3 regions of the Syntrophomonas curvata genome follow, and region 1 is predicted to be linked to each of the others. Evidence: riboswitches for the same ligand, from Rfam matches in the RefSeq annotation. Region 1 holds a riboswitch; each other region holds the start of a gene.

Evidence for each region. A riboswitch is a leader RNA that binds a small molecule or an ion and turns the genes downstream of it on or off. The one in region 1 is predicted to bind thiamine pyrophosphate.
Region 2: another riboswitch for thiamine pyrophosphate. It lies ahead of ACU70B_RS05395 (thiamine-binding protein); the one in region 1 lies ahead of thiC (phosphomethylpyrimidine synthase ThiC).
Region 3: another riboswitch for thiamine pyrophosphate. It lies ahead of thiD (bifunctional hydroxymethylpyrimidine kinase/phosphomethylpyrimidine kinase); the one in region 1 lies ahead of thiC (phosphomethylpyrimidine synthase ThiC).

Annotation. Positions count from the first base shown of each region.
Region 1 covers NZ_CM129641.1:735,781-740,004, reverse strand. The annotation lists gene ACU70B_RS03125 (TOBE domain-containing protein) at 15-224, opposite strand; gene thiC (phosphomethylpyrimidine synthase ThiC) at 352-1,641, opposite strand; TPP riboswitch at 1,743-1,844, opposite strand; gene ACU70B_RS03115 (APC family permease) at 2,378-3,709, shown strand; gene bioB (biotin synthase BioB) at 3,801-4,224, shown strand, end outside.
Region 2 covers NZ_CM129641.1:1,221,307-1,225,530, reverse strand. The annotation lists gene ACU70B_RS05405 (tRNA (adenine(22)-N(1))-methyltransferase) at 1-519, opposite strand, end outside; gene ACU70B_RS05400 (TrpB-like pyridoxal phosphate-dependent enzyme) at 631-1,995, opposite strand; TPP riboswitch at 2,196-2,302, shown strand; gene ACU70B_RS05395 (thiamine-binding protein) at 2,364-2,654, shown strand; gene ACU70B_RS05390 (ABC transporter permease) at 2,626-3,435, shown strand; gene ACU70B_RS05385 (ABC transporter substrate-binding protein) at 3,432-4,224, shown strand, end outside.
Region 3 covers NZ_CM129641.1:485,526-489,749, forward strand. The annotation lists gene thiE (thiamine phosphate synthase) at 1-359, opposite strand, end outside; gene thiM (hydroxyethylthiazole kinase) at 350-1,153, opposite strand; gene thiD (bifunctional hydroxymethylpyrimidine kinase/phosphomethylpyrimidine kinase) at 1,227-2,036, opposite strand; TPP riboswitch at 2,134-2,232, opposite strand; gene ACU70B_RS02265 (GntP family permease) at 2,892-4,208, shown strand.

The DNA.
Region 1 (4,224 bases):
TTACCTTTAAAAGGCTAGTCCACTCCTACCATTATACTGGAGGCTTTTATTACTGCATATGCTTCCTTGCCGTTTTCCAAACCCAGATTGTCAGCCGCTTCCGTAGTAATAACTGCAACTATGGTTTCTCCGCCTGGAAGCTGCAAATTAACCTCCGTGTTTACCGGCCCATGATCAAGCTTAACTACCTTTCCTTTCAATCGGTTACGTGCACTTAACTGGATAACCCATACCTCCTTCTATTGGTCATACTACTAGTTTTTCCTTTTTGGATTATCTTAAACAGCCATGATTCTTTAATGCTTTACACAGTCCTATAGAGCTGTTATCTGTAGTATCGATTTATTCCTTTTATTTAAAGCTGACTCTTTCTCCAGCCAGAGCCTTATTTATAGTTTGCACTGCGCATATTTTACCGCACATGGTACAGGTCTGACCATCATGAGCAGAGGATGTACGGTAGGCGCGAGCCTTTTCCGGATCAATAGCTTCCTTAAATTGTGTTTCCCAATCCAGTTTTTGCCGTGCATCCGACATGCGCCGGTCCCATTCCCGGGCGCCAGGTACACCCTTGACAACGTCAGCAGCATGAGCGGCAATACGGGAAGCTATTATCCCTTCCTTTACATCCTCCAGGGCTGGTAAGCGTAAGTGCTCGGCGGGAGTAACATAACACAGAAAATCCGCCCCGGCAGATGCTGCAATTGCTCCTCCGATAGCACTGGTTATATGATCATAACCTGGTGCGATATCTGTAACCAGAGGTCCGAGAACATAAAAGGGGGCTCCGTGGCACAGTTTTTTTTGCAGCTTCATGTTGGCGGCAATCTCATCCAAAGCCATGTGCCCAGGCCCCTCCACTATAACCTGTACGTTTTTGTCCCACGCCGCCCGGGTTAATTCCCCAAGAGTAATTAATTCCTCTATCTGAACCGCATCAGTAGCATCATTGATACACCCGGGGCGGCAGGCATCACCAAGGCTGATAGTTACATCATATTTATGGAGTAAATCCAAAAGCCGGTCATAATGCTCATAAAAAGGATTTTCATTACCGGTCAGTTCCATCCACGCAAATAATAAAGAACCGCCGCGGGATACAATATTCATTAGTCTGGGATTTTTCTTGAAGCGTTCAGCCGTCTTGCGGTTCATACCTGCATGAATGGTCATAAAGTCGACACCATCTTCCGCGTGGGCTTCCACTACTTTAAAAAACTCATCAACTGTTATATTTTCCAGGTCTTTTTCCAAAAAGCCTATGGCGTCATACATGGGAACAGTCCCCAACATAGCTGGTGATATTTCCGCCACCTTGCGGCGAAACTCACGGGTATTGCCGTAACTGCTCAGATCCATGATAGCTTCTGCACCAAGTTTTAAAGCCAGGTCGACCTTTTCCAGTTCATTATCATAATTTAGGCAGTCACGTGATATGCCCAGATTAACATTTATCTTGGTTCTAAGCCCTTCTCCCACTCCCTCGGGGTCAAGCGACTTGTGGTTTATATTGGCTGGAATAGCTACCGCCCCACGCGCAACCTTGTCTATTAAAACCTTTAGAGGAATACCCTCTTTACGGGCAACTGCTTCCATCTGTGGAGTTGCTTGCCCCCTTCGGGCATAATCCATTTGTGTCATAATTCAGCCTCCTATTTTCTGATTCAGTAAATGTATCTGATTAACTCGTCGGCAGGGAAGTAAAATTCAAAAAGCCTGTTCCGCATAGAACAGGCTCGTAAAACTTACTAGCAAAGCTTCCCTACGGCGGCATTACCCGCATCAGGTTCAAAGGGACAAGGGCTACGCCCTATCTCAGCCTTCCGGCACCCCCAGCTGACGCATATTTAATTATAAGGATGATTATAGTATTTAATATTAACTTTGTAAATACAATCCGCTGCCAACACCAATGACTGTATGTGCAAATCGTCTGTGCGGCTTCTCCCGTTAATCGTCCCGCAAGCCGGTCAGGGGGCTAAAAAGCGCGGACGTCTGTTTGCCCCCGCGAGGTATCCCAGCATTTCGAAGCATCCTTGTTCTTTCAATTTATTGGCCAGCAAAGCATAGTAATCCGAATTTACTTGCGAAGTTTGCGGGAAAAGAAGTCTTCCGTTTTTTTAGCACCTCTACTGCAAGAATTTTACATTCCAATACTTTTTCCGAAATTATCGTTAACCGTTAATGAAAATAATGGTTAACAATTAGCTTAAGATACCTTATACTAATGAATAATAAAAAACTAAACTCACATGTTGCTCTTCTTTTTACAATGAGGTGCGTAAACGATGGTAACCGTTATCGGTATCGCTGTATATCATTGTGACGTGCGCCTGTCTCAATTAAATAGATTTTCAAATTCGATGGAGATAAGGAAATGAAGCAAGAATTAAAAAGGGTTTTATCTTTCAAGGATCTGCTGATTTATGGCATGTTGTTTATGGTGGTAATTGCTCCGATGAGTGTTTTCGGCTACGTTTCCAAGGAAAGCCACGGAATGGCTCCGCTGGTTTATTTGATTGGCATGATCGCAATGTTTTTCACTGCTCTTAGTTATGTGCAGATGAGTAAACATATTCCCCAAGCCGGTTCGGTGTATACCTATGTAAAAGAAGGGCTCAACCCGCATGTCGGCTTTTTGGCAGGCTGGCTTATCATTCTTGATTATCTTTTGCTGCCTAGCGTGTTGTACCTAATGACCAGCAACTTTTGTGTGGCACTAATACCGTCCATCCCCGGCTGGCTTTGGATTATTGCTTTCGCTACTCTTAATACTGTCACAAATATACTGGGAATTGAATATACGGTTCGGTCAGGAAAATTAATGTTAGCATTTGAATTGACTGTACTATTGTTGATCCTAATATGTGGGATTATGTATATCAGTGCCGGAGGTGGAAGCGGCAGTTTTAATCTGCATCCTTTTTATCAACCGGGTCAGATTAATCTGCAATTTACAGCTTCAGCTTGCAGCATTGCGGCTCTTGGATTTTTAGGCTTTGATGCTATAAGTACCCTGGCCGAAGAAACTATTGAACCTGAGAAAACCGTTGGCAGAGCTACCTTGTCCGCTCTATTACTGGTAGGGGGCCTGTTTGTGCTGCAGACTTATATCGTTACATTAATTACCCCGGACTATACGCTTATTAATGCGGAAACTGCCTATTTTGATGCTGGAGCAATAGTCGGCGGGCATTGGCTGAAGGTGTTAATGCTGGCGGTCAGCATTATGGCCACGGGTATCGCTAATACCATGACATCACAAGCCGCTACCGCGAGAATCCTTTTTAGCATATCCCGCGATGGTTTGCTGCCGGAATTTATTGGTCGGGTTCATCCTCGTTTTAAAACTCCGCATTGGGCGACTTTGATGGTGGCCTTGCTGTCTCTGATCTGTTCTTTGGCTACGGATCTGGAAATCATCATAAAACTGGTTAATTTTGGGGCAGTGAGTGCATTTATTCTTCTGAATTTTACGGTATTCTATTTCTTTTTCATCAGGAAGGGATATCGTAAATTTAGAAGCATCTGCATTTATCTCCTGGCTCCCTGGATGGGAATTATTATACTTGCCTATATTTGGACAGGTTTTGATGTTACCTGCAAAATAGTCGGTTTGTCCTGGCTAGTCATAGGCATTATCTACGGTGCCGTACAAAGCAAGTTCTACCGGGAAGTACTGCAAACAATGGAAAAGCTGGAGATTTAACCGGCCTTGCTCTCTATGAGGAGCTGAACGTTATACGGCATTTTAAAAGCCGTATAGACTAAATGATATAAATAGGATAAAAGAAAGGAGCATGGCAGTGACCCAATTGGAAAACATAAAAAATTGTGTGCTGCAAGGCCAGATGATTAACAAACAGGAAGCATTAATCATCAGCAAGGCACCACTAGAGGAGCTTGGTGCAGTTGCCAACGATATCAGAGCTCATTTCTGCGGCAATGCCTTTGACATCTGCACCATCATCAACGGCAAAAGCAGCAGATGCTCTGAAGACTGCAAATATTGTGCGCAGTCATCATTTTATCAAACCCAACTGAAAGAATATCCCTTGCTGGACACAGAAACCATCGTGGAGCAAGCCCGGTACAATGAGGAGCGCGGTGTGCTGCGTTATTCAATTGTGACCTCGGGGAAAAGACTAAGTGCAATAGAACTGGATCAGATTTGTGCAAGTATCCGGACCATCCGTCAGCAAACCAATATTGCAGTGTGTGTAT
Region 2 (4,224 bases), 490 kb from region 1:
CCCGACATCGATTTCCAGAGGGGTCAGGCGATAGGGAATGTCCCCCGGGCCGGCACTCAAGGCCACAAACAGGCGGCCATTCTCATCAATCAGCCTCTCTTCCAGTATCGGCCAGCCCCGCCCGGAAAGTTCCCGGCGCAGGGCTCCGGCCCGACTCATAGGCTGAAAAACAAACCTTTTAAAGCTGCAGGCCTTACTGTAATCTGCAGAGAGGATTTCCGCCATCGCTTCCCCTCCCAGACCGGCTATAACCACATTTACCGCTTCACCGGAACCAAGCACGGCCAAGCCGTCGCCCCGGCGTATTTTTATCAGCCCCCGGCAGGGGCTGTCCGCGACTCCGGCCAGTAAACGCTGGTAAGGGCCATCGCCCAGCTCGGTGGCAATAACCTGCGGTGCCATTTTATGTTCTACCAAAAATCGGGCCAGTCCCCCGTGGTCTGCGCCTATGTCGGCGGTTACCCCGCCCTTTATTATCATTTCGGCAAGCGCCAGGAGACGCCGGGATAACAATATCATAACCATCCTCTCGTTATGTATTTTAATATTATATTAAATTATTATCTGCGAACAAGGTAATTTAAAAACCCCGGCCTAGTACTAGACCGGGGTTATATATAGCTGTTTATTCTATTTTACAACCGGCAGGTCTTTTACACTTAAAGCCAGCTCCTCATCGGAAAACTCGATATCATCGGTTTCACCTGCCAGAAACTTATCATAGGAATAGAGATCCAGGTTGCCATGTCCGCTGAGGTTGAAGACAATGGTGCGGGGAACTCCATCTTCTTTGGCTTTTAGAGCTTCGTCGATGGCTACCCGGATAGCATGGGCTGATTCCGGTGCCGGCACAATACTTTCGGTACGGGCAAAAAGCATGGCAGCTTCAAAGGTCGGGTTCTGTTTTACCGCCCGGGCTTCAATCAGCCCATCATGATACAACTGACTGACCAAAGGTGACTCTCCGTGGTATCTTAGACCGCCGGCATGGATTCCCGAGGGTACAAATCCATGTCCCAGGGTATACATCTTCAGGGCCGGGGTAAGACCTGCCACATCGCCGTAATCATAAGCAAATACGCCTTTAGTAAGAGTGGGACAGGCTGCTGGCTCTACTCCCACCAGACGGATGCTTTTGCCGGCCAGTTTATCCGGTATGAAGGGGAAGGCGATGCCGGCGAAATTGCTGCCTCCGCCACAGCAGCCGATGATAACATCGGGATAATCGTCAACCATTTCCAGCTGCAGCTTTACTTCCTGTCCGATTACACTCTGGTGCAGACAGACATGATTCAAAACACTTCCCAGGGAGTAGTTGGTATCATCCCTGGATACTGCGTCTTCCACCGCTTCACTGATAGCCATTCCCAAACTTCCCGGGGTATCGGGGTTCTTTTCCAGGGCCTGGCGTCCGGCAGCAGTCAGACTGCTGGGACTGGCAACACAGGTGGCGCCATATAGCTCCATGATCGAACGCCGATAAGGCTTCTGGTAATAGCTCACTTTCACCATGTATACCATAGCCTCCAGGCCAAACAGCTTGCAGGCCAGGGACAATGCAGTTCCCCATTGTCCGGCCCCGGTCTCGGTACTAATCCGCTTGATGCCCTGAACCTTGTTGAAAAATACCTGGGGCAAGGCTGAGTTAAATTTATGGCTGCCCACGGGGCTAATGCCCTCATATTTGTAGTAAATACGGCAGTTGGTGTCCAGAGCCTTTTCCAGGCTGCGGGCCCGAAACAAGGGTGAAGGCCGGTATTGCTTGTAAAGTTCCCGTACCTCCTTCGGTATCTCTATAAACCTTTCGATCGATACTTCCTGGGCAATAAGTTCCCGGGCAAATATAGGCTCCAAATCAGCCGGGCTTAATGGCTGCATAGTCTGGGGATTTAAACCAGGAGCAAGGGGATTGGGCATATCTGCCTGGACATTATACCAGAATTTCGGAATCCTATCCTCCGGCAGAATGATTTTGGTGAGCTCGGCTCTACTCATCTCAGCTAATCTCTCCTCTCGTATTTGATTAAGTATTTAAAATTTAGTTTAGCACAGGATAATAGGCATCGCAAGTGCCGCGACCTTGATTATGCACAGGTCTATATATAAATATCTACAAGGCTTCCTTTTGAGGTCACCCTGTTCTTTATCAGTCCTGATAAATCTTTGACCAGCAGGGAACATAATAGTATAATGCTGGCAAGACAGAGGGGAGCCGGAACGGTCCGGCTGAGAGTGGACGGCAGTCCTGACCCTTGAACCTGATCTGGGTAATGCCAGCGTAGGGACAAGAGTTACTCGAACCGAAAGCTGCTCTTTTCTGTGCGATAAGAAGCAGCTGTTTTTTTTAAGGAAGGGGGATTCCTTTGCCCAATGCCAACTTAAGCCTGCAGATCCTGCCTCTGGTGGCGGAAGACCAGGTATATGCAGTGGTGGATAAAGTTATTGCCGCCATTCAGGCCAGCGGCCTGAAGTACGTGGTAGGCCCTCTGGAGACCACTATGGAGGGAGATCTGGAACAGATGCTGAATCTGGTCAGGAAAGCCCAGGATATTTGTGTAGAAGCCGGCGCCGGCCGTATAGTCTCAATCATAAAAATCGATTATAGCCCGAACGGAGTATCCATTGATGAAAAACTCAGCCAATATCGGCCATAAAGTAGCCCCCTGGCTGGCCTTCCTGCTCCTGCTCCTGATATGGGAACTGGGGGTGAGGGCATATAACCTGCCCGGATACGTTCTGGCCAGCCCGGGCAAAGTTCTGGCTACCATTACTGACATATACCCGGCACTTTGCTTTCATGGCAGCATGACACTGCTGGAGGCGGTTACCGGTTTCATCCTGGCCATTATTATAGCCTTTGTCATGGCATTCCTGCTGGATACCTGCGTATGGTTAAACCGGGCGGTCTATCCCCTCCTGATAATATCCCAGACCATACCCCTGATCGTACTGGCGGTACTGTTCACCATCTGGTTCGGATTCGGCTTGCTGCCGAAAATACTGGTGGTCATACTGGTTTGTTTTTTCCCGGTGGTTATCAGCTTCAGCAACGGACTGCGTAAGGTTGACCCGGATCAGTTGAACCTGTTCCGCTCCATGGGGGCCAGCCGCCTGAAAACCTTTGCCATGGTCAAACTTCCGGCAGCTATGCCGGCATTCTTTTCCGGTATCAGGATATCAGCCACCTACAGTATTATGGCTGCCGTAATAGCTGAATGGCTGGGGTCAAACCGGGGATTGGGATACTATATGACCCTGCAGCAAAAACAGTTTGCTATTGACCGGGTGCTGGCTGCGGTGGTGATAATCTGTCTTTTAAGCCTGCTGCTGGTCAAGCTGATCGATTTGGGCGAATACCTTCTGGTGCCGTGGAACAGGTCGTATTTCAATTCCCTGCCTGGGGAAGATTACAGCAAAAAGGAGAATTCAGCATGAGAAAAATAACGGCATTGCTTATAATTATAGGTCTATTGTCAATACCCCTGGCCGGTTGTAATCAAACCCCTCAACCGGCTCCGAATGAAAAACTGACTAAAGTTACGGTTCTGCTGGACTGGCTGCCTAACACCAACCATACCGGGCTTTACGTGGCTCAAGACAAGGGTTATTTTAAAGCCGAAGGTCTGGAGGCAGAGCTTCTGCAACCGGGTGAAGGAGGCACCGCCCAATTACTGGCCGCCGGAAAGGGTGATTTCGGCATCAGTTATCAGGAGGAAGTAACGGTAGCCCGCTCGGAAGACATCCCGGTAGTAGCCCTGGCCGCTGTAATTCAGCACAATACTTCCGGTTTTGCTTCTCCGGTGGAAAGGGGGATTAAGAATCCCGGTGATTTTGCCGGTAAAACTTACGGGGGCTGGGGTTCACCGGCAGAAACGGCCATGATCAGGGCATTAATGACCAAGTACGGGGCTGATTTCAGTCAGGTCAAAATGGTGAATATCGGTTCCGCCGATTTCTTTACCAGCATGCATAAAGGCATTGATTTTTCCTGGATTTACTGGGGCTGGACCGGGATCGAGGCTGAACAGCGGGACATGAAGCTCAATTTCATCAAACTACGGGATGAAAACGACTCCCTGGACTTCTACACCCCGGTCATAATAGCCAGTGAGACAAAACTCCGGGATAATCCGGAATTGGCTCAAAAATTCCTGCGGGCCTGCAGCAAGGGTTATGAGTTTGCCATCAAGAATCCGGAGGAGGCCGGAAGGATACTGCTTAACA
Region 3 (4,224 bases), 250 kb from region 1:
CGCTCTCCAAACAGCGCCTGTCCTCGATTGGCGACGGAATAGCCCAGGATTTTCCCCGGCCCCAACAGCTTACGGGCAATTTTGAGGGGCAGGTCCTCCTGTCCGATATGGAGTCCGTCGGCATCTACGGCCAGGGCTATGTCCAGGCGGTCGTTTATTATCAGGGGTACATGATAGTGATTCACCAGTTCCTTCATCTTCAAAGCAATATTGTAAAAATCAAGGCTGGAGATATTCTTTTCCCGCAGCTGTACCAGGGTAACCCCGCCTTTTATAGCTTCTTCCACGGCCTGGAACAAATTCCTGCCCTTAAGCATACTCCGGTCACTGACCAGGTAAAGGCTGTAGTCTACAGGCATTGCAGCTTGCCCCCCTTCAGCATATCGTCCTCAGTTAAGGTGTAGACGGAGTCAAACAGTTTAGCCCGGAAAGTACCGGGCAGTACTGCCGGAAGGGATTGGGCGGCTCTTTCTCCTGCCAGGCCGAAGGCCATAATGGCAGCGGCGGCGGCGGCCAGAGCATCATCATCGGCTCCAACCGCAGCCGCTACCAGAGCCCCCACCATACAGCCGGCTCCGGTAATCATGGTCAGCAGAGGGGTACCGTTTTGTACCAGCCAGGTTCTTCTCCCATCACTTATGATATCCGTTGCTCCCGTAGCGGCAACAACGGTGCTATATTTTTCCGCCAGGCTCTGGCAGGCTTCTATAGCGTCATCGCCGTCATCGATTGAATCTACTCCTCTCACTTTACCCTGGTATCCGGCCAGAGACTTGATTTCCCCCATATTCCCCTTGATAACGGTGACCGGTCCGCAATTAAAGAGTTCTTCAATGAAGCTGGTCTTATGGCTGATAGCTCCGCAGGCTACCGGATCCAGTATAACCGGCTTTTTAAGCTCAGCTGCCCGCCGGGCTGCCAGCAGTGCGGCATCTTCCTGTTCTTTAGTAAGGGTACCCAGGTTTATATAGAGGGACGAAGCCAGGCCTACAAACTCCTCCGCCTCGATTCGGGCCTCGCACATGGCCGGGGATGCGCCAAAACAGAGAAGAATATTGGCACAGTCGTTTATGGTTACATAATTGGTAATGGCCTGCACCAGAGGAGTCTTCTCCTTTACCGCACGTAAACAGGCATTCATTTTCTCCAGCATACCATTGTCTCCTTTCCTTAGCTTTTTGCGTTCTCCGTGTCTGCTTTTGCAAGCATTGACCACATGCACCGAATCATCTAACCGCTACCACACCCGCCTTGCGGTATAGTTCATAAAAATGGTGGGTCGGCCCGGCGCCATGACCCAGCGGCAGGGAGTTGGCTATGGCTATATGGATGTACTCTTTGGCTTTCCTTATTGCTTCGGCTGCGCCGTACCCCTTAGCCAGATAGGCGGCGATGGCCGAAGAAAAGGTACAGCCGGTTCCGTGGGTATTGGGGGTAAAAATACGCTTTCCCTTTAGATGATCAAGCTTCTTGCCGTCAAAAACCACGTCGATAGCATCACCGGTTAAATGTCCGCCTTTCACTATGACATTACCGGCCCCCAGCTCGTGGATTTTTAGCGCTGCTTTTTCCATGGCCGCTATGCCGTCAATCTTATCTCCGGTTATAACTTCGGCTTCAAACAGGTTGGGGGTGACTACCGTTGCCAGGGGGAACAGGTTCTGTATCAGGGCATTTTTTGATTCCGGCCGCAGCAGGTGGCATCCGCTTTTGGAAACCATGACCGGGTCGACTACGATATTGCCGGCCTTATGTTTCCGGAGGCAGTCAGCTATAGCTGCAATAACCTCAATACTGGATACCATGCCGATTTTAACCGCGCTAACGGCAATATCCTCAAAAAGGCAGTTGATTTGCGCCTGAACCATGTCCCCATCCAGCTCTCTTACCTGGAACACCCCGGTGGTATTTTGAGCGGTGACAGCAGTTATTACGGTCATGCCATAAGTGCCAAGGGCGCTGAATGTCTTGAGGTCGGCCTGTATCCCCGCTCCTCCGCAGGAATCAGAACCGGCGATGCTAAGTACGTTTTTCATTTTAGTTCCTCCTTCAGTCGGGAAGTAAGCATTTTAACCCCTGCCTAAAGAGTAAAAGCAACAAAAAAAGATGCACAAGCAAATGCATCTTCAAATTATCCCGATACAGTTACTTTCCTACGTTAGAATTACCTAGACAGGTTCAAAGGGTCAAGCCGTAGCGGCTTTCTCAGCTTTCGCTCCCCCAGTAATCTGTGGTTGATGTTATTCTGTTGTCTATTAAACTATCTTACAACCTGCCCCCCCTGTCAAGGTATAAAATCAAGACAAGGCTAAATAATCTTACCGCACCGGTTTGTATCCTTAATGCAACAAGTTGGCGACAAAAAGGAAACATTGGTTCTAATTGGCATAAAAGGGAACAGGCCTTTATACGCCGGTGTTTTTTGCAAAGAGCACCGGATATGGGGAAATAATGGGCACATGCCGAAGTGCGAACAAATAAAAGGGGCCTGTAAAAATTAAAATTTATAAAAAGCGCCTTCCTGGTATGGCATTTGCAAAAGGCTGGCGGTAAAGAGTCCGGAAAAACGCAGGGGGGTGAAATATGCGGTAAACAGAGCATAATCCAACTGAAACCGGTCCCAAACCTGTTCAAGTAAACCATTTCTATTACAATCCGGGACTCTAAGTTCACGTTGCGATTGAATTTAGGTTCACCAATAAGCGAAGGGATAATTTGCTTGCTTATTATCCTGCCGTTGCAGGGTGAACCCGACCCGGCAGTCCAAGCAGAGACCTTTCCCCGAAATATATTTATTCGATAAAACGGTAAGAACAATATTTGTGAAAAAAAGCACACATTGGCCTGTAGGACAGAAACGTCGTAAGACAGTATAAGCGGAGGTGTAAAAAGTGGATTGGTTGGCTTCTTTAGGCATACTGATAGGTATTGCCCTGCTCATCTATTTGGCTTTCAAGGGTGTCAGTATATTGATCATCGGACCTATTACTGCTGTTCTTATTATTTTGACCAATGGTATGGACTTGATTCCGGCGCTTTTTTCTGATTCCAACTCGTATATGGTCGGTCTGGGCAATTTTATCACCAAGTACTTTATAATTTTTATTCTGGGAGCGATTTTAGGCAAATATCTGGAGGACAGTAAGGCGACGGTTACAATCGCCAACAGCGTACTAAAATTGACGGGCCGTTCTAATCCCTATGCTGTTCTGATAGCCGTATTTATCATTGGCGCCCTGCTGACCTTTGGCGGGGTAAATATATTTATTGTTATTTTCACCATCGTGGCCCTTTCCAGACCGTTGTTCCGGGAACTGAACATACCCTGGCATCTCCTGTTGGCACCTATGGTTCTGGGCTGCGCTACCTTTACCATGACTATGTTCCCGGGCTCCCCCTCTATTCAGAATGTCATTCCCACCGTATTGGGTACGACCCTGACGGCTGCCCCCCTGATAGGTATCGTTGCTTCAATCACGGTAACGGTATGGGGATTGCTGTATATGAAATGGCAGTTGAAAATAGCCCTGGACAACGGGGAAGAGTATGTAAGAACCGCAGCCGACGGCAATGCCGGTGCCAGTACCGGTGAAATCCCTTCCCTGGGGGCTGCCTTGGCTCCGATGGTAGTTCTCATAGCAATTATATTGATTGGCAGTGCCATGAAAATATCCGATGTAATCATACCAGCCCTCTTAGCTGCAATTATTGTTGCGGCTATAGTGTTGAATAAGTTCATACCGCATCAGCTGGGCACGCTAAATGCAGGTGCTGCAAATGCCATGTCCCCGGCGATTTTTACTGCTGCCGCGGTTGGAGTAGGCATTGTCGCTGCTTCAGCACCGGGTTTTAAGGTTATTTTAGGTCTTATTGGCAGCCTGCCTGGCGGGGCCCTGGTAGAGATGTCAGCCATAACTGGTTTTCTGGCCGCTGTAACCGGTTCCTCATCGGGGGCGCTGGGAATTGTAATGCCTGCATTCAGCGGAGCCTGGCTGGCTACCGGAATCGCCCCCGAGGTAATTCACCGGATAAGCGCTATCGCTTCCGGGGGGTTATCCTGCATGCCCCACAGCGGAGTAGTTTTCGCTTTGATGGCTATTACCGGCTTAACCCATAAACAGTGTTACAAGCACATCTTCTGGGTAGGTTTGGTGGGAAGTACAATTGCTTTGATAGTATCCATTATCATGGCTGTTTTAATGTACTAGCCCTGGCGGCCTTAAG